One region of the Streptomyces sp. NPDC059874 genome, then DNA from elsewhere that is predicted to be linked to it. Evidence: riboswitches for the same ligand, from Rfam matches in the RefSeq annotation. Region 1 holds a riboswitch; each other region holds the start of a gene.
What was found. A riboswitch is a leader RNA that binds a small molecule or an ion and turns the genes downstream of it on or off. The one in region 1 is predicted to bind cyclic di-AMP.

Region 1 (10,268 bases):
CGGCCCCTTCGGGGTCGTGCTCGGGTTCGTGCCGTCAGGCCCGGGCTAGGAGGCCTTGGCCTTCTGTGCCGGAGCTGCCGCGGCGGCCGGAGCCGGCGCCGGCTTGGCGGCCTCGTAGAACTCCTCGCGGGGGGTCTCCAGCGCTCCGAGGGAGACGACCTCACGCTTGAGGAACATGCCGAGGGTCCAGTCGGCGAACACGCGGATCTTGCGGTTCCAGGTCGGCATGGCCATGCCGTGGTAGCCGCGGTGCATGTACCAGGCGAGCCGGCCCTTGAGCTTGATCTTCATCTTGCCCATGACGATCATCGCGACGCCCTTGTGGAGGCCGAGGCCCGCCACCGCACCCTTGTTGGAGTGCGAGTACTCGTGCTGCGGGAAGCCCCGCATGCCCGAGATGACGTTGTCGCCGAGGACCTTGGCCTGGCGCAGCGCGTGCTGGGCGTTCGGCGGGCACCAGGCGTTCTCGACGCCGGCCTTGCGGGCGGCGACGTCCGGAACCTGGGCGTTGTCGCCGGCGGTCCAGATGTAGTCCGTGCCCTTGACCTGGAGGGTCGGCTCGGCGTCCACGTGGCCACGGGGGCCCAGCGGCAGGCCGTAGCGGGCCAGCACCGGGTTGGGCTTGACGCCCGCGGTCCAGACGATGGTGTTGGAGTCGACCTCGAGGCCGTTCTTCAGCACCACGTGGCCCTCCACGCAGGAGTCCATGGAGGTGTTGAGGTAGATCTCGATGCCGCGCGACTCGAGGTGCTCCTTGCCCCAGGTGCCGAGCTTGGGCCCGACCTCGGGAAGGATCTTGTCGGCCGCGTCGACCAGGATGAAGCGCATGTCCTCGCGCTTGATCGTGGAGTAGTACTTCGCGGCATCGCGGGCCATGTCCTCGACCTCGCCGATGGTCTCCGCGCCGGCGAAGCCGCCGCCGACGAAGACGAAGGTGAGGGCCTTGCGGCGGACGTTCTCGTCCGTCGTGGACTCGGCCTTGTCGAGCTGCTCGAGGACGTGGTTGCGCAGGCCGATGCCCTCTTCGACGCCCTTCATGCCGATGCCCTGTTCGGCGAGGCCGGGGATCGGGAAGGTGCGGGAGACGGCGCCGAGCGCGATCACCAGGTAGTCGAAGGGCAGCTCGTACGCCTCGCCGACGAGCGGCGTGACGACGGCGACCTTGCGGTCCTGGTCAATGCTGGTGACCCGGCCGGTGAGAACCTCTGCCTTGGGCAGCACGCGTCGCAGCGGGACGACGACGTGCCGAGGCGAGATGCTGCCTGCGGCCACTTCGGGGAGGAAGGGCTGGTAGGTCATGTACGACCGCGGGTCGACGACCGTGACGGTCGCCTCGCCGTAGCGCATCTTCTTCATGATGCGCTTCGCCGCGTACAGGCCTACGTACCCACCTCCTACAACGAGGATCCTGGGACGCTCCGTGGTGCTCATGGAACGAGTATCCAGCACCCCCAGGGGTGATGCTCGTGAGCCCCTTCACAAGCAGTCCGGGACCCTCTGCTACACTCCGCGGCCCACGTGACGGAGGTCATGGCGCGCAACGGGAACCACGGTGTAACGGGAGTCGTTGTTCACCCGTCCTGAACTGGGCTGTAGGCCCTCAACCGGACTGGACCACCGGCTTTTGTCCATACGTCTGATGCGGAACCCGTAGCGTCCAACATTCGCACGAACGCTCGGGCAAAAGGGGCCTGAGGGCCCTCCGAGGGCCTCGAAAGGCCCTTTCGGCGGCCCGGCAGACCCCTTTTCCTTGTGAAGAACTTCACGAACTTGATGTGGACCATGGGACCAAAGTCCCCCGCGGACCCCGTCTTCGGGCGGTTGAACAGACGATTCCGCCTGGGAATCCGCTGCCGATCATGGTCCGTCTCAGGCGACGGACCAGGCGATCCCGTCCAGGATGTCGTGCTCGGAGACGACGACCTCCGAGGCCCCGACGCGCTCCATGATGGCGAGCAGGACCAGGACGCCCGCGCCGATCACGTCCACCCGTCCCTCGTGCATCACGGGGATCGCGGCGCGCTCGGCGTGCGTCTCGTTGAGCATCCGCTCGCTGATCTCCCGGACCTGCTCGTAGGACATCCGGGAGTGGTGGATCTCCGACGAGACGTACTCCTGCAGGCCGAGCGCGATCCCGGCGGCCGTGGTCACCGAGCCGGCCAGCCCCACCAGGGTGCGGGCCTCGCGCAGCGGGACCGACTCCTCGGCCAGGTCCAGCGCGGCCTCGATGTCGGCCCGCATCGCGGCGATCTGCCCGGCGGTCGGCGGGTCGGTGACGACCCCGTCCACCACCAGGTGGCGCTCGGTCATGCGGACGCAGCCCACGTCCACCGAGCGGGCGGCGCGCACGTGCTCCTCGCCGACCACGAACTCCGTCGAGCCGCCGCCGATGTCCACGACCAGGAACGGCCGCTCCAGGTGCTCGTGCGCGGTCAGCTCCTTGGTGGCGCCGGTGAAGGAGAACTCCGCCTCCTCCTCGCCCGAGATGACCTCGGGCTCGACGCCCAGGATCTCCTTGACGCCCCGCACGAAGTCGTCCCGGTTCTCGGCGTCGCGGGACGCGGAGGTGGCCACGAAGCGCACCCGCTCCGCGCCGAGCTCCTTGATGACCGCCGCGTACTCGCGGCAGGCGGCGAAGGTGCGCTCCAGGGCCTCCGGGGCCAGCCGGCCGGTCTTGTCCACGCCCTGGCCGAGCCGGACGATGGTCATCCGGCGGTCCAGCTCGACCAGGTCCCCGGTGGCCGGGTCCAGGTCGGCGACGAGGAGCCGGATGGAGTTCGTACCGCAGTCGATGCCCGCGACCCGGCTCATGCGGACTCCTCTTCCTTCTTGTCCGCCTTGTCCGCGCACGGGGTGACGCAGGGACCCTTGGCCCACCACTCCGGCAGCATGGCGAGGGCCTCGTCGCCGAACGGGTTCACGCCCGGGCCCGCGGCCAGGGAGTGGCCGACCAGCACGTGCAGGCACTTCACCCGGTCCGGCATGCCGCCGGCGCTCGGGAAGCCCTGGAGCACCTCGATGGCGTCACGGCGCCGGATGTAGTCCTCGTGCGCGGCCCGGTAGGCGGCGGCCAGCTCCGGGTCCTCGGCGAGTCGGGCCTGCATCTCCTTCATCACGCCGTTGGCCTCCAGCGTGCCGATGGCGCCGGCCGCACGCGGGCACGTCAGGTAGTACAGCGTCGGGAAGGGAGTGCCGTCGGGGAGTCGCGGGGCGGTCTCCACGACGTCCGGCTGGCCGCAGGGGCAGCGGTGCGCGATGGCGCGCAGCCCGCGCGGCGGGCGGCCGAGCTGCTGCTGGAACGCATCGACGTCGGCGTCGGTCGGCTCGGTCCGGTCGGTCTGGGGCGGGGGCGTCTGCATGCCTGGAGGAAGTCTCTTCGTTCTCGTGGATGGGTGCGGTGCTCAGTCGCCCGGGCGGTCGGCCTTGTCGACGCCGTCCCAGACGTTCGAGTACCAGGGCCGGTTCGGGCCGGCCTGGCCGGTCCGGTGCCGCTCGGCGGCCTCGGCTCCGGGGTCGGTCATGACGTAGCCGATCTCCCCCGGGCGCAGGAAGTGCAGGTGCTTGCGCGCCTGCTGTTCCGCGTACGCGTCGTCCTGCCAGCGGGCCTTCTCGTCGCGGAGCCGCTCCAGGCGGTCCCGCGCGGTCACGGCGTCCCGCTGCTGCTCCGCGATCTCCGCGCGTTGGGAGACGTACTGGCGCATCGGATACGCGAGGGCGACGACCAGCGTACAGAGGACGAGCACCAGGAGGGCCGCGCGGCCGGTGAGCCGGCTGCGGCGGACCTGACGGCGCGACTGCGAGCGGTAGACGTGGGCGGCGGTCCGCTCACCGAGCTGCTTGAGCCTGGTCGCGGTGGAGAAGGTGGAGAACCGATCCCGGTTCCCGGCCATTGATCCGCCTCCCCTGTGTACACGTACTACGCAATACGTCCCCGCACACGGTACGGGACCGAGTGCGGGGACGTACGGAAGCTAGAGCTCAGTCTTCGGCAACAGCCGTGATCAGCCCTTGAAGCGCGGGAAGGCGGAGCGGCCCGCGTACACGGCGGCGTCGTCGAGGATCTCCTCGATGCGCAGCAGCTGGTTGTACTTGGCGACGCGGTCCGAGCGGGCCGGGGCGCCGGTCTTGATCTGACCGCAGTTCACGGCGACGGCGAGGTCGGCGATGGTGACGTCCTCGGTCTCGCCGGAGCGGTGCGACATCATGCACTTGAAGCCGTTGCGCTGGGCCATCTCGACGGCGTCGAGGGTCTCGGTCAGCGAACCGATCTGGTTCACCTTCACGAGCAGGGCGTTCGCGGAGCCCTCCTCGATGCCGCGGGCCAGGCGCTCCGGGTTGGTGACGAAGAGGTCGTCGCCGACGATCTGCACCTTGGAGCCGATGCGCTCGGTGACGGTCTTCCAGCCGGCCCAGTCGTCCTCGAACAGCGGGTCCTCGATGGAGACGAGCGGGTACGCCTCGACGAGCTCGGCGTAGTAGTCGGTCATCTCGGCGGCCGAGCGGGACTGGCCCTCGAACTCGTACTTGCCGTCCTTGTAGAACTCGGACGCGGCGACGTCGAGCGCGAGCGCGATGTCCTTGCCCGGGGTGTAGCCGGCCTGCTTGATGGCCTCGACGATGAGGTCGAGCGCGGCGCGGTTGGACTCCAGGTTCGGGGCGAAGCCGCCCTCGTCACCGAGACCGGTGGAGAGGCCCTTGGTGTGCAGGACCTTCTTGAGGGTGTGGTAGACCTCGGCGCCCCAGCGAAGGGCCTCGGAGAAGGACTCCGCGCCGATCGGGGCGATCATGAACTCCTGGATGTCGACGTTGGAGTCGGCGTGCGACCCACCGTTGAGGATGTTCATCATCGGAACGGGCAGCAGGTGCGCGTTCGGTCCGCCGAGGTAGCGGAAGAGCGGAAGGTCCGAGGCCTCGGACGCGGCGTGCGCGACGGCGAGGGAGACGCCGAGGATGGCGTTGGCGCCGAGGGAGCCCTTGTTCTCGGTGGCGTCCAGGTCGATCATCGCCTGGTCGATCAGGCGCTGCTCGGTGGCGTCGTAGCCGACGAGCTCCGGGCCGAGCTGCTCGATGACGGCGAGGACGGCCTTCTCCACGCCCTTGCCGAGGTAACGGTCGGGGTCACCGTCACGGAGCTCTACGGCTTCGAACGCTCCGGTGGAGGCACCGGACGGAACTGCAGCACGGCCGGTGCTGCCATCGTCGAGGCCCACCTCGACCTCGACCGTGGGGTTGCCTCGGGAGTCCAGGATTTCCCGGGCTACGACGACGTCGATGGACGGCACGAGCATCTCCTTCTGGGATGTGACGCTGGGTGTGCGGCGGCATGTCAGGCCGTGGGACGGCCCTGCCGCTTAGAGCCTAACCGGCTCCGGGCACTCGGCCTGCCGACCGCCCGGGTCCTGGGACGAAAAAGGGCCCGAATACCCCCGTTCCCGGACATAGGACTCTGGAGAAGGGGGGCTTGGCCTGCCGAAACGCCGCCGCCCGGCGCGTGGGGGGAAGACGCGCCGGGCGGTGGGGCTGTCACGTGTGGTGAAGACACCTGCGGCTATTGCCGCATTGTTCAGCTGAGCTTCAGCTTCTGACCCGGGAAGATCAGGTCGGCGTCCGAGACGATGTCCTTGTTCAGCTCGAAGAGCTTCTCCCAGCCGCCCTGGACGCCGTTTGCCGTGGCGATGTCGCCCAGGGTGTCGCCGGACTTGACCTCGTACGAACCGTTGCCGGTCTTCGGGGCCTCGGTGCGCTCGGAGCGGGTGGTCGGGGCCGGGGTCTCGGAGCGCTTCGGCTCCGTCTTCTTCGGCTCGGACTTCTTCGGCTCGGTCTTCTTGGGCTCGGTCTTCTTGGGCTCGGTCTTCGGCTTCTCGGTCGAGCCGCCACCGGTGTAAGAGGAGTTCGACAGGCCGACGCCGCAGGACGGCCAGGCGCCCTTGCCCTGACCCTTGAGGACCTTCTCGGCGATGGCTATCTGCTGGGACTTCGAAGCCTGGTTGGCCTGCGGGGCGTAGGCCTTGCCGCCGTACGCGGCCCAGGTGGAGGACGAGAACTGCAGGCCGCCGTAGTAGCCGTTGCCCGTGTTGATGGCCCAGTTGCCACCGGACTCGCACTGTGCGACGCGGTCCCACTCGGAAGCGGTCGCGGCGCTCGCGGTGCCCGCGGCCATCAGGGGCGCGGCGACGACGGCACCGGCGACACCGGCGAGCGTGACGATGCGGGCGGCCTTGGTGGCGCGACGGTGCTTGCCCTTGCCGGAAAGCAGCATGAGGTTCTCCTCACCGACGCCTACGAGGTGAGCTGTCGGGTTCGGGCGAGTGAGTTGCCCGGCCGTGCGACCCAGCGCACGTCTTAACCCCCAGCCGGTTGCGTGACCGTCTTTCAACGGCCGCTCCCGGCACCTACCTTGGTTCCCCCGCTCCTGCCTTCGGCGCTTTACGCGACGACTGTTCCCCCCGTCCGCCGGCAGGATTCGGCGATGCGGTCGAAGGAGCCCGCGGTGGCGAGCGATTCAGAAGGTAGACAGGTCTCCCCCCGATGTTCAACGAGCCACATCGGGGGGAAACGACCCCTACTTGCGCCCCTCCCAAGGGCGTTTGCGCAGGTGAGGACGGGGTTTGCGGAAGCCCCGAGGCGGGACACGCCAGTTGACCGGAAGAGACACATGTCTCACTTACAGAAAACGGACAATCAACTCTTTCCGGATGGCTGAAGTGCCCTTATTGCGCAGTTAGATCCAGGTTCTGGCCGGGCTTGATCAAGTTGGCGTCCTCGCCGATGACCTGCTCGTTGGCCTCGTACAGGGCGTTCCAGCCGCCCTTGACCCCCTTGGCATCCGCGATGGCCGCCAGGCTGTCGCCCGCCTTCACGGTGTACGAGGGCGCCGACGCGGCGTCAGATGTGACGGGCGCCTCGGCGGCGGGCGCGCCGCGGTGCTTGCCGCTGCCCTCGCCGGGCGCGGCCGGCGGTGCGGTGGAGGCGTCGGGGGTCACGGGGGCGCCCGGGTCGGCCGGGGCGCTCGGGTCGGCCGGGGTCACCGGCGGCAGGCCCGGGGTGGTCGGCGGGGTGGCGGGCGGGGTGGCGGGCGGGGTCGTGGGCGGCGTGGTGGGCGGCGTGGTCGGCGTGCCCGGGTCCGCCGGGTTGCCCGGGGTCACCGGCACCGTGGGGTCCGGAACCGTGGGGTCCGGCACCGGGAGGTCCGGCACCGGGAGGTCCGGCGCCGGCATGACGGGCAGTCCGAGGTTCGGTCCGAGCGGGCCGTCGGGGACGGTCGGGGTCGGGGTCGGGGCCCCGAAGTCCGTGGACGGCGGCACGGTTCCGCTCGGCGGCACGACGTCGTCCGGGCGGGCCGGCGTGGAGCCGACGGCGCCGTGGTTGCCGGCGTGACCGGGGTCCACGACCGCGGCGGGGCCCTGCGCGTCCAGTCCGGCGGGAGCCGCGCACATCGGCCACGCCTGCGGGCCCCGCGCCGCGAGCACCCGCTCGGCGACGGCGATCTGCTGGGACCGGCTGGCGAGGTCGGCCCGTTCGGCGTATTCGAGCCCGCCGGCCTCCCGCCACTCCTCCTGAGTGAACTGGAGTCCGCCGTAGGCGCCGCTGCCGAAGTTGGCGCTCCACGTGCCGCCGCTTTCGCATTCGGCGACCTTGTCCCACGTGGAGGTGTCGGCCGCGCTCGCGCTGGTGGCGGCGAGCAGCGGCAGGGCCAGCGCGGAGCCGGTGACTCCGGCCGTGACGACTATCGCGGGCACCTGACGGGGGCGTCTGTGGCGGCCGTTCCCGGAACGCATGAGGCTGCACCTTTCGCATAACGGCGGGGTAACGGCAGAACCTAGCGGCCATCGAACGCATGTCACAAGTTCGCTCGGGAACTGACTTCGGGTCAGGCGGCGCTCAGGCGTTTGGCGGTGCGAAGCGAAAGGGAAGGGTGCGCAGGCCACGCATGGCGAGTCCGCCGCGCAGGCGCGGCCCTTCGGGTGGAACGGCGAGTTCCAGATCCGCCGGACGCGACAGCAAACTCGCGAGCGCGGTCCGCCCTCCAAGCCGATGGGAGCCCGTGAGGCGGTTCGGCCCATCACGGTTACGGTCAGAGCGTGCACGAAGACGCCTCCGCCGCCCCGCCGCCCACTCTTTTCGACTGGGAGTTCGCCACCGACCCCTACCCGGCCTACGCCTGGCTGCGCGAGCACTCCCCGGTGCACCGCACCAAGCTCCCCAGCGGGGTGGAGGCCTGGCTGGTGACCCGGTACGCCGACGCCCGACAGGCCCTCGCCGACCAGCGGCTCAGCAAGAATCCGGCGCACCACGCGGGATCGGCTCACGCCAAGGGCAAGACCGGTATCCCGGGGGAGCGCAAGGCGGAGCTGATGACGCACCTGCTCAACATCGACCCGCCCGACCACACCCGGCTGCGGCGGCTCGTCTCCAAGGCGTTCACGCCCCGGCGGGTGGCCGAATTCACCGGACGGGTTCAGGAGCTGACGGATCAGCTCCTCGACGGCTTCGCCGAGCGGGGGGAGGCGGACCTCATCCACGAGTTCGCCTTCCCGCTCCCCATCTACGCCATCTGCGAGATGCTCGGCGTACCGCGCGAGGACCAGGACGACTTCCGCGACTGGGCCGGGATGATGATCCGCCACGCCGGAGGCCCGCGCGGCGGGGTGGCCCGCTCGGTCAAGCAGATCCGCGGCTACCTCGTCGAGCTGATCCACCGCAAGCGCGACGACCTGGGCGACGACCTGATCTCCGGGCTGATCCGGGCGAGCGACCACGGCGAACACCTCACCGAGAACGAGGCCGCCGCGATGTGTTTCGTGCTGCTTTTCGCCGGTTTCGAAACGACGATCAACCTCATCGGCAACGGGGCCTACGCCCTGCTGCGCAACCCTGACCAGCGCGAGCGTCTCCAGGTCTCCCTGGCTGCCGGCGAGACCGAGCTGGTGGAGACGGGCATCGAGGAACTGCTGCGCTACGACGGCCCCGTGGAACTGGCCACCTGGCGGTACGCGACGCAACCGCTGACTCTGGGCGGCCAGGACATCCCGGCCGGCGACCCCGTCCTGGTCGTCCTCGCCGCCGCCGACCGAGACCCGGAGCGGTTCACCGACCCGAACACCCTCGACCTCTCCAGGAGCGACAACCAACACCTCGGATACGGTCACGGCATCCACTACTGCCTGGGAGCCCCCCTGGCCCGACTGGAGGGCCAAACGGCCCTCGCCACGCTGCTGACCCGCCTGCCCGACCTCGAACTCGCCGTCGACCCCTCGGAGCTGCGGTGGCGGGGTGGTCTCATCATGCGGGGCCTGCGCACGCTGCCGGTCCGCTTCACCCCGAGCGCCTGCCCCCGGGCATGACGAAGGCCCCACCCGCCATCCCATATGGCCGGTTCATCGCGGCTGTCCGTAGATGGGCCGTCGCTTGACCTCACGTACTCCGACGATCCTACTTTCGGTCGTGTGGATGTGAGGATCTTGAAAAGCAGCTTCGCGGTGGTGGAGAGACGGGCCGAACACGCGGTCAAGTTCTTCTACTCCCACCTGTTCTGGCACAACCCCGGAGTCCGTGAGCTCTTCCCGGCCTCCTTCGAGGACATGGAAAGACAACGGGACCGGCTCTTCGCCGCGCTCACGCACGTGATCGCCCACCTGGAGAACGAGAGCCTGGTCCCCTACCTACGCGATCTGGGGCGCGACCACCGCAAGTTCATGGCCGGCCCCGAGCACTACACGGCCGTCGGCTCCAGCCTGCTCGCCGCGCTCGCCGAGACCTCCGGCGACGCCTGGACCCCGCAGGTGGAGAAGGCGTGGACCGAGGCGTACCAGGTGATCGCCGACGCGATGATGGGCGGCGCCGCCACCAGCGAGGACCCGCCCTGGTGGGACGCGGAGGTCGTACGCCACCTCCAGTACGGGGAGGACATCGGAGTGCTCACCCTGCGGCCCCTCGTCCCCTTCCCCTATCGCCCCGGCCAGTACACGAGCGTGAGCAGCGAACGGGTCCCGACGACCTGGCGCACCTACTCCATCGGCAACGCCCCCCGCCCCGACGGCACCGTCGACCTGCACGTCAGCCGGATCGAGCGGGGCCGGCTCAGCGGCTCCCTGGTCCGCGAGACGCAGCCGGGCGACATGCTGCGGCTCGCCGCCGCCGGTGGGCAGCTGACCTTCCGCCGCGAGGACCGCCCGGTCAGCTTCATCGCCGCGGGCACCGGCTGGGCGCCGATCCGGGCCATGCTGGAGGAACTCGCGGAGCACCCTCCCGATCAGGACGTGCGGCTG
Region 2 (10,268 bases), on a different contig from region 1:
CGAGCAGCACCGATGAAGAAGCCGCGACCCCACCGGGGGCCGCGGCTTCTTCATTGCCGGAATTACGACGGCAGGAATTGCGCGCGCCGGAATTCACCCACGCCGCGCAGCGAATTCACGCCGGGCGGAATTACATCCGCGGCGCACGGATACCCACCCTTTGTATACGGCTCCTGTTAATGCCGGCCGCTCGACATGTTTACGGCAGGTTGCGAAGTGCTCACCGCCTGCCGGATCCGCAGCCGGTGCGCCCCCGTCGCGCGCTCCGCGTGGATCGCTGCCAGCGCCCGCGCGCGCTCCGCGTCGCCCCGGGCCACCGCGTCCACGATCGCCCCGTGCTCCGCCCAGGACTCCACCGGCCGGGCCGGCGCCTCCACCACGTACATCCACGCGACCTTGTGCCGCATCTGCGTGAGCAGCGCGATCAGCCCCGGGCTGCCCGAGGCCTGCGCGAGCGTCTCGTGGAACCAGCCGCCGAGCGACCGCAGGTCCTCCCCCTGGCCCCGCCTGGCCCGCTCCTGGCCCAGCCTGACCAGCCCCCGCAAGACCTTGAGGTGGGCCTCGGTGCGCCGCCTCGCGGCCCGGGCGGCGGCGAGCGGCTCCAGCAGCATCCGCAGCTCCAGCAGATCGGCGGCCTCCTGCTCCGTCGGCTCGGCCACGCAGGCCCCCGCGTGGCGCCGCGTGGTCACGAAACCCTCGGACTCCAGGGTCCGCAGTGCCTCGCGGACCGGGACGCGCGAGACTCCGTACCGGCGGGCCAGCACCTCCTCGGTCAGCCTGCCGCCCGGCCCGAAGACCCCGGAGACGATGTCGTCGCGAATTGCCGTGCATACCGCGTGCGCAGGAATACGCAAGACCGAACCTCCCCCTATTTCCGACTCACACCCTCATTGGTGCCGCTGCTTCTGCGACTCTATTGCAACACACGATAATTTCCGAGAGCGGCCGGAAATACGAAACCTGACGAAACACGAAGGCCCCGGCTCAAGGAGCCGGGGCCTTCGGTGAAGCAGGTGCTGCGGGTGGGCTCGGAGGCCTCAGAGGGAGACGCCGTGCGAGCGCAGGTACGCGACCGGGTCGATGTCCGAGCCGTACTGGGAGCCGGTGCGGGCCTCGAAGTGCAGGTGCGGGCCGCTGGAGTTGCCCGTGGAGCCCGACAGGCCGATCTGCTGGCCGGGGGTGACCTGCTGGCCGACGGAGACGCTCAGCGAGCTCATGTGCCCGTACTGGGTGTACGTACCGTCGTTGTGCTTGATGACGACGTTGTTGCCGTACGCGCCGCCCCAGCCGGCCTCGACGACGGTGCCGAAGCCCACCGCGTGGACCGAGGTGCCGGAGGAGGCGTGGAAGTCGATGCCCGTGTGGCTGCCGGAGGACCACATGCCGCCGCCCGCGTGGTACTGCGTGCTGACGTACGAGTCCTCGAGCGGGGCGACGAAGGTGTTCAGGCGCTTGCGCTCCTCCTCGCGGGCCGCACGCTCGGCGGCCTCGCGCTCGGCCTTCGCCTTGGCCTCGGCGAGGCGCTTGGCCTCGGCGGCGCGCTGCTTGGCGTCGGCCTCGGCCTGCGCCTTGGCGGCGGCGTGCTCGGCGGCGCGCTGCTGGGACTCGGCCTGGTCGGCGATGTCGCCCGGGAGTTCCTCGGCAACGACGACGGCGCCCAGCGCGTTGTCCTGCGAGTGGTTGTTGTTGCCGCTGTCGGCGGCGAAGGCCGGGGCGGCGAGGGAGCCGACGACGCCGGTGGTGGCGAGGGCGGCTATGCCGGCGTAACCGGCGGTCTTGCGGCTCAGACGGCTGGAACCACGGTGCTTACCGGAGCCGGCGGGACGACTGCCAAACGCCATGAAGGGGCTGATCCTTTCCTTCCTTCTCGCCTACCGGGTTAGCTGACGGGTTCGGAGCAGGAAGGTCTCCTACGGGCCTCCTCTTGCGAGGCGGTCCGATTCACCCCAGGGACTGATGTGGGTCCCCGGCTCCCCAGGCTCGCGCCTGACGGGGACTCGGCGATCGCTGTCCGGTGCCACGGATGTGGCGCGTACAACTGACGGACAGCACGGCCGACGCTAGGCGGATCATCAGTCAATCGCCAAACAGACACGCCCTTTTGTTGCGTACGCCACACCACATACAAGCAACCTCACCACGAATCAGACAAAAGGGGCTCCGGCGGACAAGCCGCCAGAGCCCCTTGAAGACGCGCCGGTCAGACGCCAGTTGGAGACGTCAGTGGGTCACGTCGGTTGGTGACGTCAGTTGGTGACGACGCTCACCTCGCCGATACCCAGAGCGCGCACCGGCTCCGCGATGAGCGACGCGTCGCCCACCAGGATCGTGACCAGCCGGTCCGCCGGGAAGGCGTTCACGACCGCCGAAGTGGCCTCCACCGTGCCGGTTTCGGCGAGCCGCGCGTACAACTGCGCCTGGTAGTCGTCCGGCAGCTCCTGCTCGACCTGATCGGCGAGGGTGCCCGCGACCGAGGCCGCCGTCTCGAACTTCAGCGGGGCCACGCCCACCAAGTTCTGCACCGCCACGTCCCGTTCGGCGTCGGTCAGGCCGCCCTCCGCGAGGGTGCGGAGCACCTTCCAGAGGTCCTCCAGCGCCGGTCCGGTGTTCGGGGTGTCCACCGAGCCGCTGATGGCGAGCATCGAGGCGCCCTTGCCGTCGGCGGTGGAACGCAGCACCTGACCGAAGGCGCGCACGCCGTACGTGTACCCCTTCTCCTCGCGCAGCACCTTGTCCAGGCGGGACGTGAGGGTGCCGCCCAGGCAGTACGTGCCGAGCACCTGCGGCGCCCAGACCCGGTCGTGGCGGTCCGGCCCGATCCGGCCGATCAGCAGCTGCGTCTGGACCGCGCCGGGCCGGTCCACGATGACCACGCGGCCGGTGTCGTCGGCAGTGATCGGCGGGACGGGGCGAGCCTCGGAGGTGTCGCCCGTCCAGGTGCCCAGGGTGTCCGCCAGCACGGCGTCCAGATCGATGCCGGTCAGGTCGCCGACGACCACCGCGGTGGCGGTGGCGGGGCGCACGTGGGCCTCGTAGAAGGCGCGCACGGCGGCCGAGTCGATCCGGGCGACCGTGTCCTCGGTGCCCTGGCGCGGGCGGGACATCCGCAGGGTGGCCGGGAACAGCTCCTTGGAGAGCTGCTTGGCGGCCCGCCGCTGCGGGTTCGCCAGCTCGTGCGGGATCTCGTCGAGCCGGTTGCGCACCAGCCGGTCGACCTCGCTGTCGGCGAAGGCGGGCGCGCGCAGCGCCTCGGCGAGCAGACCGAGCGCCTTGTGCAGGCGGGAGGCCGGGACCTCCAGGGAGACCCGCAGGCCGGGGTGGTCCGCGTGCGCGTCGAGGGTGGCGCCGCAGCGCTCCAGCTCGGCGGCGAACTCCTCGGCGGAGTGCTTGTCGGTGCCCTCGGAGAGAGCGCGGGCCATGATGGTGGCCACGCCGTCCAGGCCCTCGGGCTCCGCGTCGAGCGGGGCGGCGAGGTTGATCTCGACGGCGACCACCTGCTGTCCGGGGCGGTGGCAGCGCAGCAGGGTGAGGCCGTTGCCGAGCACACCGCGGTCGGGGGCGGGGAAGGCCCACGGCTTGGCCTCGCCGGCCTGCGGCCGCGGGTGGAAGGTCATCGTGACGGCTGCGGTGTCGCTCACTGCTCCGCCCCCTCGTTCTCGTCGCTCTCGTCGGACTCGGCGGACTCCTCGGAGCCCGGCAGCGGCTCGTACACCAACACCGCGCGGTTGTCGGGGCGCAGTCGGGCCGCGGCCACGGCCCGCACCTCCTCGGCGGTGATGTCGAGGACGCGCTGGACGGCGGTCAGCGCCAGCTGCGGGTCACCGAACAGCACCGCGAAACGGCACAGTTCGTCGGCCCGGCCGGCCACCGTGCTCAGCCGGTCCAGCCACTCGCGCTCCAGCTGCGCCTGGGCGCGCTCCATCTCCTCGGCCGTCGGGCCCTCGGCGGCGAACCGCGCGAGCTCCTCGTCCACGGCCGCCTCGATGACGGGCACCTCGACCCCGCTGGAGGTCTTGACGTCCAGCCAGCCCAGCGAGGGCGCGCCCGCCAGACGCAGCATGCCGAAGCCGGCCGCGACGGCCGTCTGGTCGCGACGTACCAGGCGGTTGTGCAGCAGGGAGGACTCCCCGCCGCCCAGGATGGTCAGCGCCACGTCGGCGGCGTCGCACTCGCGGGTGCCGTCGTGCGGGAGCCGGTAGGCGGCCATCAGCGCGCGCGCCGGAACCTCCTCCACGATCTCCTCGCGCAGCTGCTCGCCGATGATCTCGGGCAGCGAGCCGTCGCGGGGCGGCTGCTTGCCGTCGTGCGCGGGGATGGAGCCGAAGTACTTCTCGACCCAGGCGAGGGTCTGCACGGGGTCGATGTCCCCGACGACCGACAGCACGGCGTTGTTGGGCGCGTAGTACGTACGGAAGAAGTTGCGCGCGTCCTCCAGGGACGCGGCGTCCAGATCGGCCATGGAGCCGATCGGGGTGTGGTGGTACGGGTGGCCCTCCGGGTACGCGAGGGCGGTCAGCTTCTCGAACGCCGTACCGTACGGGACGTTGTCGTACCGCTGACGGCGCTCGTTCTTGACGACGTCGCGCTGGTTCTCCATGGACTCGTCGTCCAGGGCGGCCAGCAGCGAGCCCATCCGGTCCGCCTCCAGCCAGAGCGCGAGCTCCAGCTGGTGGGCCGGCATCGTCTCGAAGTAGTTGGTGCGCTCGAAGCTGGTGGTGCCGTTGAGGGAGCCGCCGGCTCCCTGGACCAGCTCGAAGTGCCCGTTGCCCGGTACCTGCTTCGAGCCCTGGAACATCAGGTGCTCGAAGAGGTGAGCAAGGCCGGTACGCCCCTTGACTTCATGGCGCGAGCCGACGTCGTACCACAGGCAGACCGCGGCGACCGGGGTCAGGTGGTCCTCGGAGAGCACCACGCGCAGGCCGTTGGCCAGCCGGTGCTCGGTCGCTGTCAGGCCGCCGGAGCCGGCCTGAGCTGTGGCCGTGTGACCCATGGGCATGTGGTCCCTTCGATCGCGATGTAGAGATTTCTGTCAGACCTGCCACTGTATGCAAGCGCGTCGGTCGCCGGATAAGTTCCCGGGTCACTCCCCCGAGGACGCCGTCCAGGGGGTACCCCAGGGTCGGAGTCGGCGTTGTCGGTGCCTCGGGCCACAATGGTCCGCGTCGTACCCGCGTCCCACCCGAGTTCCACCCCCGTCCCACCCGAGTTCCATCCCGAGTCCGACCACATCGAACCAGCCAGATCACGCCAGACCAGTCAGACTCGGCAAGACACAGCCAGACCCCAGCACACCCCATTCTTGGTTAAGGAGCCGCGCAGCGATGGCCCGCCGCAGCACGAAGACCCCGCCGCCGGAGGATTTCGAGGAGAAGATCCTCGACATCGACGTCGTCGACGAAATGCAGGGCTCCTTCCTCGAGTACGCGTACTCGGTGATCTACTCCCGTGCCCTGCCCGACGCCCGGGACGGCATGAAGCCGGTCCACCGGCGCATCGTCTACCAGATGAACGAGATGGGCCTGCGCCCCGACCGCGGCTACGTGAAGTGCGCCCGTGTCGTCGGCGAGGTCATGGGCAAGCTCCACCCGCACGGTGACGCGTCGATCTACGACGCCCTCGTGCGCATGGCCCAGCCCTTCTCGATGAGGCTGCCGCTGGTCGACGGCCACGGCAACTTCGGTTCGCTCGGCAACGACGACCCGCCGGCCGCCATGCGTTACACCGAGTGCAAGATGGCCGACGCCACGTCGCTGATGACGGAGTCCATCGACGAGGACACCGTCGACTTCACCGCCAACTACGACGGCCAGGAGCGGGAGCCGGTCGCGCTGCCCGCCGCCTACCCGAACCTGCTGGTCAACGGCGCGTCCGGGATCGCGGTCGGCATGGCCACCAACATGCCCCCGCACAACCTCGGCGAGGTCATCGCGGCCGCCCGTCACCTGATCCGCTACCCGCAGGCCGACCTGGAGGCGCTGATGCGCTTCGTCCCGGGTCCCGACCTGCCCACGGGCGGCCGGATCGTCGGGCTCTCGGGCATCAAGGACGCCTACGAGAACGGGCGCGGCACCTTCAAGATCCGCGCGACGGTGGCCGTGGAGAACGTGACGGCCCGCCGCAAGGGCCTGGTCGTCACCGAACTTCCCTTCACGGTCGGACCCGAGAAGGTCATCGCGAAGATCAAGGACCTGGTCGGCTCGAAGAAGCTCCAGGGCATCGCCGACGTCAAGGACCTCACCGACCGCTCCCACGGTCTGCGCCTGGTCATCGAGATCAAGAACGGTTTCCACCCGGAGGCCGTGCTGGAGCAGCTCTACAAGCTGACGCCGATGGAGGAGTCCTTCGGCATCAACAACGTGGCGCTCGTGGACGGGCAGCCGCTGACGCTGGGCCTCAAGGAGCTGCTGGAGGTCTACCTCGACCACCGCTTCGAGGTCGTCCGGCGACGCAGCGAGTTCCGCCGCGGCAAGCGGCGCGACCGACTGCACCTGGTCGAGGGCCTGCTCGTGGCCCTGCTCGACATCGACGAGGTCATCCGGCTGATCCGCGACAGCGACAACTCCGCGCAGGCGAAGGAGCGGCTGATCGAGCGCTTCTCGCTGAGCGAGATCCAGACCCAGTACATCCTGGACACGCCGCTGCGCCGGCTCACCCGCTTCGACCGGATCGAGCTGGAGTCCGAGCGGGACCGGCTGACCGGCGAGATCGACGAGCTGACCGGGATCCTGGAGTCCGACACCGAGCTGCGCAAGCTGGTCTCCACGGAGCTGGCGGCGGTCGCGAAGAAGTTCGGCACCGAGCGCCGTACGGTCCTGCTGGAGTCGGCGGGCACGGCGGTCGGGGCGGTTCCGCTGGAGGTCGCGGACGACCCCTGCCGGGTGCTGCTGTCCTCGACGGGCCTGCTGGCGCGCACCGTGACCGGCGAGCCGCTGCCCGAGGCCGAGGGCGGCGCCCGCGCCAAGCACGACCTGATCGTCTCGCAGGTCGCGGCGACCGCCCGGGCCGAGGTCGGGGTGGTCACCTCGTACGGGCGCCTGCTGCGGCTGTCGGTGATCGACCTGCCGCAGCTCCCGGACACGCACGCCGCGCCGAACCTGGCGGGCGGGGCCCCGGTCTCGGAGTTCCTCTCCGGGCTGGAGGCGGACGAGAAGGTGGTCTGCCTGACCTCGCTGGACGAGTCCTCGCAGGGCCTGGCGCTGGGCACCGAGCAGGGTGTGGTCAAGCGGGTCGTGCCGGACTACCCGGCCAACAAGGACGAGCTGGAGGTCATCACCCTCAAGGAGGGCGACCGGATCGTCGGCGCGGTCGAGCTGCGCACGGGCGAGGAGGACCTGGTCTTCATCACCGACGACGCCCAGCTGCTGCGCTACCCGGCCGGCCAGGTCCGCCCGCAGGGCCGCCCGGCGGGCGGAATGGCGGGCATCAAGCTCGCCGACAACGCGAAGGTGATCCACTTCTCGGCGGTGGACCCGGCCCGGGACGCGGTCGTGTTCACCGTGGCGGGCTCGCACGGGACTCTGGACGACTCGGTGCTGTCCGGGAAGCTGACCCCCTTCGACCAGTACCCGCGCAAGGGCCGGGCCACCGGCGGCGTGCGCTGCCAGCGGTTCCTGAAGGGCGAGGACGTACTGGTCCTGGCCTGGGCGGGCGGTTCCCCGGCCCGCGCGGCCACGGCGAACGGCACTCCGGCCGAACTCCCGCCCGTGGATCCGCGCCGGGACGGCTCGGGGGCGGCACTGCCCGCGACGGTCGCGACGTTGGCGGGGCCCGCGCTGTAGGACGGACGACGGCATTCAGGTGGTACGCCCAACGGGGGACGTACCACCTGAATGGCGACTAGTGTTTTCCCTCTTGGCACTGGTGGGTGGGGCGGGGAGAACAGAGCTGATGAGTCGTCGATCGAGCAGCGGACTGATCGGGACCTGGGCGGAGGCACAGCGCCGGCAGCAGCAGACGCAACTGATCCAGCAGCGGGAGGCCGAACGCCGGCAGCGGGCCTACGAACGGGACGTGGCCTGGGGGCAGCGCGAGCAGCAGGCCGCCTACAAGCAGCACCGCGACGCCGAGGCACGGCGGGCGACCGAGCGGCTGGACGCCCAGGTCGCCGCCCTGCAGGGCCTGTTGGCGGCGGGCTGCCGGGCCCCGGCGTTCCGGATGGCCGCACTGGTCCGGCCCGAGCAGCTCGAACCCTTCGATCCGGGGACGCTGGCGCACCCCGTGCCGATGCCGCAGCTGCACCAGTTCCAGCAGCAGAGCAGCGGCTGGACGCTGGGCTCGAACCGGCGGGCGCAGGCGGAGCGGGAGGCGCACGACCGGTACACGCAGGCCTGGCAGGCGGCGCACGCCGCGGAGACGCAGCGGCAGCGGCAGCTGGCGGCGTACCGGCAGCAGTACGACCGGTGGGCGGCGGAGCAGCTCGCCGGAATCCGCGGGCACAACGGCGGGCTCACCGAACTGGCCGGGGCACTGCGCGGCGGCGACGCGGAGGCCGCGGTGGAGTACTTCTCGGCCGCCCTGTACGCCTCGGCGGCCTGGCCGGAGGAACTGCCGAGGCAGCTGTCGGCCGCCTACGACCCGGCGCGGCGCCAACTGGTCCTGGACTGGGAACTGCCCCGGTACGAGGTGGTGCCGGAGGCCAAGTCGGTGCGGTACGTGCCGAGTACGGACCAGGACAAGGAGACCGCCCGCCCGGCCACGCAGCGGCGGGCGATCTACCGGGACCTGCTGGCGCAGTGCGTGCTGCTGGTGGTGCGCGACCTGTACGCGGCGGACGAGTTCGGCGTGCTGGAGTCGGTCGTGGTCAACGGTTTCGTGGACGCCCACGATCCGGTGACGGGGCGGGAGGCGCAGCTCGTACTCGCCTCGGTGTCGGCGGCGCGGTCCGCTTTCACCGGGCTGCGGCTGGAGCAGGTGAGCGCGGTGGACTGCCTGCTGGAAGGGCTCCGAGGGCAGCTCTCGCCGCGCCCCGACCAGTTGGCCACCGTGCAGCCCGGGCGCCGGCCGGGCGAGGTCGGCGGCGTGGTCAGCCACGGCGGGCACACGGGCGCCGAGGACGAGCCGGACCTCTTCGCCATGGACCCGATCGCCTTCGAGAACCTGGTGGCGGAGCTGTTCCGGGCGATGGGCATGGAGGCGCTGACGACGCAGCGGTCGGGCGACGGCGGGGTGGACATCGAGGCGAACGACCCGTCCCCGATCACGGGCGGGCGGATCGTGGTGCAGGTCAAGCGCTACCGCAACACCGTGTCGCCCACGGCGGTACGGGATCTGTACGGCACGGTCCAGGACAAGGGGGCGAACAAGGGGGTGCTGGTCACCACCGCGTCCTTCGGGCCCGGGTCGTACACCTTTGCCAACGGCAAGCCGCTGGAGTTGGTTCCCGGCGACAAGCTCGTGGAGCTCCTTCACCAGTACGGGTTGCGGGGGCGTCTGGGAGAAGGCGCCGCCGCGGGCGGCATACCGGCGCAGCGGACGCCCGAGCCCGCCCCTTCGGCCGACCACAACGTGCTCGGAATGTCCTGGTCGGGGGCGGTCGCGCTCGACGTGTGCGCGCTGGTGTGCGCGGGCAACCGGGTGCTGAGCGAGGACCATTTCGTCTTCTTCAACAACCCGCGGACTCCGGACGGTTCGGTACGGGCCCGCGCGCATTCGGCCCCCGACAAGGCGGCTCTCGAGGTCGCCTTCGAGGCGCTGCCCCACGCGGCCGACCGCCTGGTGCTGGTGGCCGCCATCGACCCTGAGGTCGATCCGCACGCCGACCTGGCCGGGTTCACGGACGCTCGGATCCGTCTGCTCGACGCGGCCGGCTCCGAGCTCGGGCAGCTGGAGGTCTCCGACGGCCGGGCGGGCGAGACCGCGCTGGTGCTGGGCTCGTTCCGGCGCCGGGCGAACGGCGACTGGGACTTCGTGATCGGCGGCAAGGGCTACCGGGGCGGGCTGGAGGACCTGCTGCGGGAGTTCGGCGTCGAGGTCGCCTAGTGCCGTGACCGGAGAGGTTCACCGGGTCGCGGCGCTCGGCACGGCACCTCGCCGCGTTGTCGGACCGCGCAAGTACGTCCAGTACGAGCCGCGGCCCTCCGCCTTGCGATGCACCGCACCGAACACCGCGCCCCGGCAAACCTTTCCGGCCACAGCACTAGGTCAACGCCTCCGGCGCGGGCTCCGAGGGCTGGGCCACGTACCGCAGGACCCCCCACATGCTCTCGGGGCCGAGCTCGTGCGGTGACTCCTCCCGGCAGGCCTCCAGTTCGCGGAGCAGGGCCGGGCCG
Region 3 (10,268 bases), on a different contig from region 1:
CCCCACCGCCTCGCGGACCTCGTCGGGCGCGTAGCGGTGGCCCTCGTCGAACTCGTTCACGGCGAGGACGAAGGCGATCCCGCGCCGCTCGAAGAAGTCCACGGCGGGGAAGCAGTCGGCGAGCCGGCGGGTGTCGGCGAGCACCACCGCCCCGAGCGCGCCGGCGCACATCTCCTCCCACAGGAACCAGAAGCGGTGCTGGCCGGGCGTGCCGAAGAGGTAGAGGACGTGCCGCTCGTCCAGGGTGATGCGGCCGAAGTCGAGCGCGACGGTGGTCGTGGACTTCGCCTCGACGCCGTACAGCGGATCGTCGGCCGCGCCGAGGTCGCTGAGCAGCTCCTCCGTGCTCAGTGGCTCGATCTCGCTCACCGCGCTCACGAAGGTGGTCTTGCCCGCGCCGAACCCTCCCGCGACCAGGATCTTCAGGGTCGCGGGAACGGCCGCCGGGGAATCACAGTCGTTTGCGTAGGCCATCGAGCACCGCCCGGAGCAGGTTCTGGTCGGCGGCGGCGAACGCGTCGCCGCCGATGCCGGGGAAGGGGAGTGGGCCGGATCCGGGGCCGGATCCGGGGCCGGATCCGGGCCCGGGGCCGGAGACGGGGACCGGGACGGGGAACCGGGGTGCTTGGGCCACGACGGCGCCGTGTTCCATCAAGTCGGCCAGCAGCACCTTCACCACCACCGCCGGCAGCCGCAGCTGCCCGGCCACCTCGGCGACCGTGACCGCGGCGGCGCCGGCGCAGATCCGCAGCGCGAGGGTGTGCTCGGCCCCGAGGGGGACGCGCGGCCGCACCCCGGTCGCGGTCACCAGGGACAGCAGGTCGAGCGCGACGCCCGGCCGGGTGCGGCCGCCGCTGGCGGTGTACGGGCGCATCACCCGGCCCGCCGAGTCGTCGAGCCAGGGTGTGTCCCGGTACGTCGATCCCTTCGCGTAGGCCCCCCTCGCGCGGGCCCTCATCGCTCCGGGTCGGCGGCGGGCCGCCGCGGCGGGGCCGCGAGGTACGGTCGCACGCTCTTGACCAGCATCGCCATCTCGTAGCCGAGTACGCCCGCGTCGGCCTCACGGTCGGCGAGCACGGCCAGGCAGGTGCCGGAACCGGCCGCGGAGACGAAGACGAGCGCGGTGTCGAGCTCGACCACGACCTGCCGTACCTCCGCGCCGTCCCCGAAGCGGGAACCGGCGCTGCGGCCGAGCGAGTACAGCCCGGACGCGAGGGCCGCCATGTGGTCGGCGCTGTCCGGGTCCAGGCCGTGTACGCAGGTCACGAGCCCGTCGGCGGTGAGCAGTACGGCGCTGCGCGTGTACGGCACGCGCTGCACCAGGCCACTGAGCAGCCAGTCGAGGTCCGACAGCCGGCTGCCGGTCTTGGTCGCCACTTCGCCGCCCATGGGGGTGCGCTCCTTGCTGGGGTTCGGGGTCGGAATCGTCGGGGTCATGCCTGGTTCTCCGACTGCGCGAGGCCGAAGCCCCGCTGGAAGGCGGCCATCAGGCCGGGGTCGTGCACGGGCTGCTCGGCGTCGTCGGCCGCCCGTCGGGGCGCGGGTGCTTCGCGCAGCTGGGGCGCGAGGTGCTGCTGCGCCCGCCGCCGCGGCAACTCGGGCCGCCGCCGCTCGCCTGCGGCGGGCTCGGCCGAGAGCCCGGGCCGGCCTCCGCCGGGGGCCGTGCCCGTGGATGCGACCGGAGCGGCCGAGGTCGCGGCTCCGGCGCGGCGCACCGGCAACGGTGGGGGCGCGGTCCCGACGGGGGGCGTTACCGGAGCGGCTGCTCCGGCGGCCCCCGCCCGGGGCACGAGCGGCGGCGGCTCCGGGTCGAGCGATGCCTCGGTACGGGGCGAGGGCAGGGCTGCGCCCGCGGGGCGGAGGCGGGAGCCGGACCCGGCCTCGGCTACGGAATCGGCCCCGGACACCGGGCGAACCGCAGCACCGGGTGTCGGCCCGGGCCCCGGTGCGGAGCCCGGCGCCGGCGCGGCTCCGGCCCTATACGCGGGCCGAACCGCAGCGCCGGGTGTCCGCCCGGGCTCTGGTGCGGAGCCCGGCGCCGGTGCGGCTCCGGCCCCGTACGCGGGGCGGGGCGCGAGGTCGGGTGTCGGCCCGGGCTCTGGTGCGGGTCGTGCGTCGGGACCGTACTCGGGACAGGACGCGTCGTCGGGTTCGGACGCCGGAGTGGGGCGAGGCGCCGGGTAGGGGGTCGGGTTCGTGGGGGCCCAGGCAGGGGTCGGCGCGGGCACGCGTACCGGCTCCAGGCGGGGCGGCGGCGCCGTTTCCGGGCCGGTTGCGGCGGCGGCGCCCAGCAGCTCCTGCGGCAGCACGAGCACCGCGAGCACTCCGCCGTAGATGTTCGACTTCAGCTCGACGGCGATCCCGTGCCGGCGGGCCAGCGCCGAGACCACGTACAGGCCGATGCGACCGTCGGCGAGCAGGTGCCGGACGCTGATCTGATCGGGGTCGCCGAGCAGGGCGTTCATCCGGTGCTGTTCCTCGGCCGGCATGCCCAGCCCCCGGTCCTCCACCTCGACCGCGATCCCGGCGGTGACCCGTTCGGCGCGCACCACCACATCGGTGTCGGGGGCTGAGAACACCGTGGCGTTCTCGACCAGTTCGGCCAGCAGGTGCACCACGTCCGCGACGGCGTGCCCGCGCACGCTGCCGCCCGCCGGGGGCACCACCTTGACCCGGGTGTACTGCTCGACCTCCGCGACGGAGGAGCGCAACACCTCGCTCAGGTCGATCGGCCGCGTCCACTGGCGGCGGCTCGCGGCGCCCCCGAGCACGGCGAGGTTCTCGGCGTGGCGGCGGATGCGGGTGGCGAGGTGGTCGACATGGAAGAGATCCCTGAGCAGGTCCGGGTCCTCGACCGTGTCCTCCAGGTCGTCCAGCAGCGAGATCTCGCGGTGCACGAGGGACTGCAGCCGGCGCGCGAGGTTGACGAAGACCTCCACCTTCCGTTCGCTGTCCGACGGCGCCACCGGTCCGGCCAGCCGTACGAGCGCCGTGTGCGCCTGCTCGCGAGCGCCGCGCAACTCCTGCGAGAGCAGCCAGAACTCGTCGATCCCCGCAGGGTCCGCGCCGAGCCCCGGCCCCGTCGGGCCGCCGCCGCGGACCGGACGCGGCGGGGTCTCGCCCCGCTCCAGCCGGTCGGCGACGGCGCGCAGCTCCTGGCGGCCGCGCACGCTGGAGCGGCGCAGCGCCTCGCACCGGTCCCGGACGGCCTTGCCCGCGCGCTGGGCCCCGAGCAGGGCCGCGGCGAGCGCGCCGACCACCAGCAGTGCGCAGCCGGTGAGCACCGGCCACAGCCGGGCGTCCCTGTCCCCCGCTCCCCCGCCGAGCTGCAGGGTGAAGATCACCGCGGCGGCCCCGCTGAACCCGGCGGCGAGCGTGGGCAGCACGGCGGCGCGGATCAGCTGGGGCCGTATCTGCCGGCCTGGACCGGTGGCGGCGTGTCTCGACGGGGAGTGGCGGGCTGCGCGGAGTCCGGACATCTGCGTCCTCGGTACGTGGGGCCCGGCCCCCAGCGTTCCCGGGGCCCGGTGTTGATCACCGGATACCCACGCTAGACCGCACCGTCCCGCCCCGGACGGCCAGTTGGGGAACTTCGCGGGGGTGCTTCCCGCTCCTGGTGGAGCGCTCGCACGACAGCCCGAATGCGCCGGGAGCGCGTACGCCCGCGGCTCGGGAGGAGTGCGCCCGCAGGTCCGGCGGGGCGTGCCACCTGCGGAGCGGGGGACCCGGAGCCGGAGAGCACACGCCACACGTCACGCCGAACACCCCATGCGCCGCTGTCCACTTCCGGCCGCTCCCCCACAGGACGCCTTCGGCCACTCCGGTTCGACCCTCGCGACTGGCAGATTTCCCGTGCGGTCTCGAAGTGGTCCCGACCCGTCGGGCCGAACCATCGCCATGCACCCGCTATTGCAAGTAATGTGCAACAAGCCTCATCGACCGTTACGGACTGCCCAGAACGCGGAGCCCCCTCATGCCCCAGCTGATTCCGGACACCCGACCCCAACGCATCCTCGCCGCCTCGAACTTCGTCTACACCGTCGGCAGCGGCCTCTTCCTGACCGCCGGGGTGCTGTACTTCACGCAGTCGGTCCACCTGCCGGTGGGCCAGGTCGGGCTCGGGCTCGCCATCGCCGGATTCGTCTCACTGGCCGTGGGCATCGGCGTCGGCCATCTCGCGGACCGGTACGGGGCGCGCGGCGTGTACGTCACCACGCTCGTCGTCCAGGCACTGGCGACGGCGGGCTTCCTCCTGGCGGACAGCTTCTGGCCGTTCGCCCTCGCCGTGTCCACGGCCACCGGGGCGAAGGCGGCCGGACTGGCCGCACGCAGTCCGCTCATCAGGCACTACGGAGGTGACCGGCCCCAGGAGTTCCGGGGCTACCTCCGGGCGGTCTCCAACATCGGCATCTCCCTCGGGGCCCTGCTGGCGGGCTGGACCGTCCAGGTGGGCAGCCAGTCCGCCTACCAGGTCATGGTCGTCGGCAACGCGGTCTTCTTCGCCGCCTCCGCCGCCGTCATCGTCTTCCTTCCCCCGGTCAGCCCCGCCCCCGCCGTCCACGGCCCCCGCTGGATCGCGCTCCGGGACCGCCCGTACCTGGTGATCACCGCCCTCGACGGCATCATGGCCATCCAGTTCAAGGTGCTCACGGTGGCGATCCCGCTCTGGATCGTCGCGGCCACCACCGCCCCGCCCTGGCTCATCTCGGGCACCATGCTCGCGAACACCCTCATCGTGATCGCGCTTCAGGTACGAGCCGGCAGGGACATCGATTCCCCGGTGGCGGGGCCCGCGCCTACCGCAGGTCGGGCGTGGCCTTCCTCGTCTCCTGCTCACTGATCTCGCTGTCCGCGGGGGTTCCGGCGTGGGCCGCCGCGACGCTGCTGGTCACGGCGGTGGTCATCCACACGGTGGGCGAGCTGTGGCACTCCGCCGGGGGCTTCGAGGTGTCCTTCGCCCTCGCCCCGGAGCACGCCACCGGCCAGTACCTCGGCGTCTTCGGCCTGGGTGCCGGGCTGGCCGAGGCCGTCGGGCCGGCCCTTCTCATCTCGCTGTGCATCACCTGGGGCCGCCCCGGGTGGTACGTCGTGGGTGCCCTCTTCGCCCTGGCCGGCCTGGCCACGCCCGCGGCCGTCGGCTGGGCGCAACGCCTCCAGAGCGCCCCGCGGACACCTTCGCAAGCCGGGGCCGGGGCCGGGGCCGGGCAGAAGACTCCGGTCTCCTGACCCGTCACCCGTCACCCGTCACCGGTCATCGGCCCCTACGAACCCACGGCCTCCGGCTCCCCCCGCCCGGCCGGGGCGGGCGCCGGGGCGGCGGCTGCGGCCGGGGCCTTCGCGGCGGCCGGGGTGGCTCCCACGGACAGCACGGGTGCCGGCCCGCCCGTCACGAAGGGACGCCACCACGCCTGGTCGGGGGCCCCGGCCGCACCCGGTTCGAAGGGCTCGCCCGGGATGGGCAGGGCCACGGCGGCCCCCGCCGCCGCGGCGGCGGCGACGGTGCCCTCACCGGGCTCGTCCCAGGGGTGCAGGGCCAGGTTGAAGGTGCCCCAGTGGATCGGCAGCATCACGCCGTGCGGGACGCCGCCCTGAAGGTCGAGGTGGGCGCGCATGCCCTCCTCCGGCGTCATGTGGATGTCCGGCCAGTACTCCGAGTAGGCGCCGATCTGGATCATCGTGGCGTCGAAGGGGCCGTGCTCGGCGCCGATCTCCTTGAAGCCGGGGAAGTAGCCGGTGTCCCCGCTGTGGTAGATCCGGTGCTCGTCGCCCGTGACGACCCAGGAGGCCCACAAGGTGTGCTGCTGGTTGCGCAGGCCGCGGCCGCAGAAGTGGCGGGCGGGGGTGGCCGTCAGCGAAAGGCCGGCGATCTTGGTGGTCTCGTTCCAGTCCAGTTCGCGCAGCCGGTCGGCCGGGACGCCCCAGCGCTCCAGGTGCGCGCCGACGCCCAGCGGCACGGCGAAGACCGTGTCCGTACCGGCCAGCGCCTTGATCGTCGGCAGGTCGAGGTGGTCGTAGTGGTCGTGCGAGATGACCACCACGTCGACCGTGCCGAGCGAAGCCAGCGGGACCGGCACGGGGTGCAGCCGCTTGGGCCCGGCGAACGGAAAGGGCGAGCACCGCTCGCCCCACACCGGATCGAACAGCACCCGGCGCCCGTCGATCTCCGCGAGCACGCTGGAGTGACCCATCCAGGTCAGGCGCAGACCGCTCGCCGGCGGCTTCGCCAGCTCCGCGAGCGTGGTCGGGTAGACCGGGATGGGCGCGGCGGGAGCCCGCCGGATGCGCTGCTCCCGGTGGAAGTAGATCTTGGCGAATTCCGCCATCGAGCCGGAGGGCCGGTTCCGGGCCCCGACCGGGTTCTGGAAGACGCCGTCGGCGAAGTTCGGCGAGCGGCGGATCCGCTCCAGCCGGGCGCCTGAGGGGTCCGCGCCGAAGGCTTCGGGCCGCAGGGCACGCAGCCGCGGACGCAAGGGACGGGAGCCGGTCAAGGCGCCTCCAGGGACGGTGCGGTCAGGACGTTCGTCGGTCTACGACCATCCCAACGCACACCGGCCCCGAAGGATTCCGCTTCCCCCACGCGTGTCGTCCCGCCCCGCGCCCCCGCCGCACCCCGCCGCGTTTCCTCCGCTTCCCCTACAGCGGCAGCAGGTCCGGCCGCTTCGCCTCGACGTGGTCCCCGGAGGACTCCCCGCGCAGCCGGCGGCCGATCCAGGGCGCCAGGTGCTCGCGCGCCCACTGGATGTTGTCCCGGGTCACGTCGACCGAGCCGCGCGGCCGCTCCGGCGGCCACGGCTGGTCGGGATCGGCCGGCACGTCCAGTCCGAGCACCTGCGCGGCGCGCAGCGCGACCCGGGTGTGTCCCTCGGGCGACAGGTGCAGCCGGTCGGTGTCCCACGCCCTGCGGTCCTGTACGGACTTGAGCGACCAGAGGTCGAGCACCGGGCAGTCGAAGCGGTCGGCGATGGCGCGGACGTGCACGCTGTACGTCGCCACCTTGCCCCGCAGGTGCTTGAGGACGGGTACGCCCCGGGTGTCGAAGCCGGTGGTGATCACCACCCGGCCGACGGCTCCGGTGAGGTCGGCGACGGCCGCCTCGAACCGCTCCGCCACGTCGTCCGGGTCGGTGCCGGGGCGGATGATGTCGTTGCCGCCCGCGCAGAAGGTCACGAGGTCCGGCGCGAGCGCCTTGGCCCTCGGGACCTGCTCGGCCACGATCTGGTCGAGGAGTTTGCCGCGCACGGCCAGGTTCGCGTATCGGAATTCGCCTGCCGTGTACTCGTCGGCCAGGAGCACGGCGAGCCGGTCCGCCCAGCCGAGGAAGGTGTCCCCGGGTCCCGGGTCCCCCACACCCTCGGTGAAGCTGTCCCCGATCGCCGCGTACGAGCCGATGGTCTTGAGTTTGGTCGTCGTCGCTGCCACGGGACAACATCCTTCACTCCCGTAACCAACCTACGCCAACGTAATGAGGGGTTGACGGGCCGTGATCTTTACCACCCGAGGGATAAGGAATACGTACACGCGAGGCCGGGACCCCCCTCGGGCCCCGGCCTCACGTGTGTCTGCGCTCCGACGGCGGCTGCCGTCAGATGCTCACGCCCTTCGAGCGGAGGTAGCTCAGCGGGTCGATGTCGGAGCCGTAGGACGGGCCCGTGCGGATCTCGAAGTGCAGGTGCGGGCCGGTCGAGTTGCCGGTGGAGCCGGAGAGGCCGATGGTCTGGCCGCCGGTGACGCTCTGGCCGGACGAGACGGACAGCGAGGAGAGGTGGGCGTACTGCGAGTAGGTGCCGTCCGCGTGCTGGATGACGACCTCGTTGCCGTACGCGCCGCTCCAGCCGGCGGAGACGACGGTGCCGGCGCCGACGGCCCTGACCGTGGTGCCGGAGCTCGCGATGAAGTCGACACCGGTGTGGTAGCCGGAGGACCACATGCTGCCCGCGACCTTGTACTGGGTGGAGACGCCGGTGCTGGCGAGGGGGGCCACGAAGCCGGAGGCCGACTGCTTGGCCGCGGCGGCGGGGGCCTCGGCCGCGGACTCCTGCTGCGCCGGAGCGGCCTTCTTGGCCGGCTTCGGAGCCGTCTTCGGAGCCGCCTTGGGAGCCGCCTTGGGAGCGGCCTTCTGGGCGACCTTCGGGGCGGGGGCGGCTTCGGCGGGAGCCGCCTCGCCCGCGCCGGCGAGGTTCAGCTTCAGGCCCGGGTGGATCAGCGACGGGTTGCTGCCGACGGCCTCGCGGTTGTCGGCGTAGAGCTGCTGCCAGCCACCGGGCAGATCGCGCTCGGCGGCGATCTTCGAGAGGTAGTCGCCCGGCACGACCGTGTAGACGGTCGGCGCGGCGGCCGCACCCTGGAGCGAGACCGGGACCTGCGGAGCCACCACGGGGGCCACGGCGGGGGCGGCGGTCACGGCGGTCGTCGCGGCGGCCGGGGCACCGGCCGCGTGGGCACCGGCGGCGCCCATCAGCGGCAGCGCGAGGGCCGCACCACCGGTGCCGGCGACGGCGAAACCGCGCGATATCGAGAGGGACTTGGGGCGGCGGTGCTTACCCTTTGCAGGCATGGCGAATTCCTCTCCGGCGCCTGCGAGGTGAGCTGTCGGGTTCGGACTGGAGATGTCCGGCCGCACATGAACGGAACATGTATGGCTTCACCCCGAGCCGTCCCGGACTCAAGTTCCGGGACAGCGGCTTACCTGGTTCCCCCGCTCCTGCCGCGCGTGAATGGTCGGGTGCGGTTTCCGGGCGGCGGCAGGATTCGGCGATCCACCCGGATCGGTCGCGAACGTAATCCCAAACAGCCACGGGTAACAAGCCACGAATTTCCTGACGGATTCACAGGGACGGGAAACGGACTGAATTCCGGTCACCCTCCGTCCATTCCCGGCCGCCAACAACCGCTGCGACGCGGGCATTCGGCTTTCGTGATCAGGCACTCACGGTCACCGTATGATCTGGCTCACGGGGACGTGCCCGATCTCGCCTCCGCTTATGGCAAGTTGTAGCCAAGTAGTGTAATTCGGACAAGCGCCCCATCCGGCGGGCGCGACGACCACGACGAAGCGGAGGAGTTCCTTTGACCCAGCAGATACAGGAGCCGGAGTTGTCCGGAGTGCGCAATTTCCGCGATGTGGGCGGATTGCCGACTTCTGACGGACGAAGGGTCAGTACGGGACGACTGTTCCGAAGCGGACATCTCGCACATGCCACTGAAACCGATACAGAATTCCTCGGTTCGCTGGGCCTCCACACCGTCTTCGACTTCCGCAACGGCGCCGACCACGCGCTGGAGGGCCCGGACGTGGAACTGCCCGGCGTGCGGAACGTCAACATCCCGCTCTCGGATCCGGCCGACGGCCGCGAGTTCTGGAAGATGGTCCGCGACGGCGACCTCGACCAGCTCCGCTCGATCCTGGGCGACGGGAAGGCCGCGGCCCGGATGGCGAACTCGTACCGCGGGATCATCAAGAACCGCACCGCCGAGCACAGCCGGGTCCTGCACGCCCTCGCCGAGGACAGCGTCCCGGCCCTCATGCACTGCGCGGCCGGCAAGGACCGGGCGGGCCTGTCGGTCGCCGTCACCCTGCTCGCGCTGCGCGTCGAGCGCGAGGCGATCGTCGCGGACTATCTGGAGTCGAACGCTCCGCACCGCCGCTACCGGGTCCGCCGCAGTGACGATTCCGCAGAGGCCCGCTCCCCCGAGGTGATGGAACTGCTCGCCCCGCTCTTCGACGCCCGCGCCGAGTACATCGTCGCGGCCTTCGAGACCATCGACGAGACCTGGGGCGATGTGGACCGCTACCTGTCGCGGGGGCTCGGGCTCACCACGGAAACCCTGGACCGGCTCCGCGAGCGGCTGCTCGACTGACGGCCCGGCCGCAGGGGAGCGCGGCGGGCGCGCTCCCCTCCCCACCGGTCAGCGGTTGCCGACCGCCTGCTTCACCAGCGTCCTGCCGAAGTCCCACATCAGCCCGGACCCGCCGTGCGCCTCGTCCATGACCTCGCGGAAGGCGCCGACGAACCGGTCGACGTCCCGCTCGTCCACGATCAGCGGCGGGATCAGCTTGATCACCTCCAGATGGTCCCCGGAGACCTGAGTGAGGATCCGGTGCTTCTGCAGCAGCGGCACCACGACCATCTGCGCGAAGAGCCCCTTGCGGGCCGCTTGGAGCATCGTCCAGCGGCTGCGCAGCCCCAGGGAGGACGGTCGGCCGAACTCGATGCCGATCATCAGCCCGCGCCCCCGGACCTCGTGGAGCAGTTCGTACTCGTCCACGA

Region 2: another riboswitch for cyclic di-AMP. It lies ahead of ACFV9H_RS15260 (M23 family metallopeptidase); the one in region 1 lies ahead of ACFV9H_RS32815 (transglycosylase family protein).
Region 3: another riboswitch for cyclic di-AMP. It lies ahead of ACFV9H_RS27550 (peptidoglycan DD-metalloendopeptidase family protein); the one in region 1 lies ahead of ACFV9H_RS32815 (transglycosylase family protein).

The regions. Positions count from the first base shown of each region.
Region 1 is NZ_JBHWJY010000079.1:15,809-26,076, reverse strand. It holds gene ACFV9H_RS32840 (NAD(P)/FAD-dependent oxidoreductase) at 46-1,431, opposite strand; gene ACFV9H_RS32835 (exopolyphosphatase) at 1,870-2,811, opposite strand; gene ACFV9H_RS32830 (DUF501 domain-containing protein) at 2,808-3,359, opposite strand; gene ACFV9H_RS32825 (septum formation initiator family protein) at 3,402-3,890, opposite strand; gene eno (phosphopyruvate hydratase) at 4,002-5,288, opposite strand; gene ACFV9H_RS32815 (transglycosylase family protein) at 5,564-6,259, opposite strand; cyclic di-AMP (ydaO/yuaA leader) riboswitch at 6,262-6,434, opposite strand; gene ACFV9H_RS32810 (transglycosylase family protein) at 6,711-7,778, opposite strand; partial or broken gene ACFV9H_RS32805 (cytochrome P450) at 7,882-8,034, opposite strand; gene ACFV9H_RS32800 (cytochrome P450) at 8,082-9,344, shown strand; gene ACFV9H_RS32795 (globin domain-containing protein) at 9,480-10,268, shown strand, end outside.
Region 2 is NZ_JBHWJY010000022.1:64,904-75,171, reverse strand. It holds gene ACFV9H_RS15265 (GntR family transcriptional regulator) at 177-854, opposite strand; gene ACFV9H_RS15260 (M23 family metallopeptidase) at 1,038-1,841, opposite strand; cyclic di-AMP (ydaO/yuaA leader) riboswitch at 1,854-2,013, opposite strand; gene ACFV9H_RS15255 (M16 family metallopeptidase) at 2,247-3,614, opposite strand; gene ACFV9H_RS15250 (M16 family metallopeptidase) at 3,635-4,990, opposite strand; gene ACFV9H_RS15245 (DNA topoisomerase (ATP-hydrolyzing) subunit A) at 5,322-7,778, shown strand; gene ACFV9H_RS15240 (restriction endonuclease) at 7,888-9,978, shown strand; gene ACFV9H_RS15235 (CobW family GTP-binding protein) at 10,136-10,268, opposite strand, start outside.
Region 3 is NZ_JBHWJY010000055.1:41,489-51,756, forward strand. It holds gene ACFV9H_RS27510 (ATP/GTP-binding protein) at 1-474, opposite strand, end outside; partial or broken gene ACFV9H_RS27515 (DUF742 domain-containing protein) at 614-958, opposite strand; gene ACFV9H_RS27520 (roadblock/LC7 domain-containing protein) at 955-1,389, opposite strand; gene ACFV9H_RS27525 (ATP-binding protein) at 1,434-3,479, opposite strand; gene ACFV9H_RS27530 (MFS transporter) at 3,974-4,840, shown strand; gene ACFV9H_RS27535 (hypothetical protein) at 4,813-5,226, shown strand; gene ACFV9H_RS27540 (MBL fold metallo-hydrolase) at 5,262-6,488, opposite strand; gene ACFV9H_RS27545 (SGNH/GDSL hydrolase family protein) at 6,634-7,419, opposite strand; gene ACFV9H_RS27550 (peptidoglycan DD-metalloendopeptidase family protein) at 7,583-8,554, opposite strand; cyclic di-AMP (ydaO/yuaA leader) riboswitch at 8,559-8,764, opposite strand; gene ACFV9H_RS27555 (tyrosine-protein phosphatase) at 9,067-9,858, shown strand; gene ACFV9H_RS27560 (aspartate aminotransferase family protein) at 9,907-10,268, opposite strand, start outside.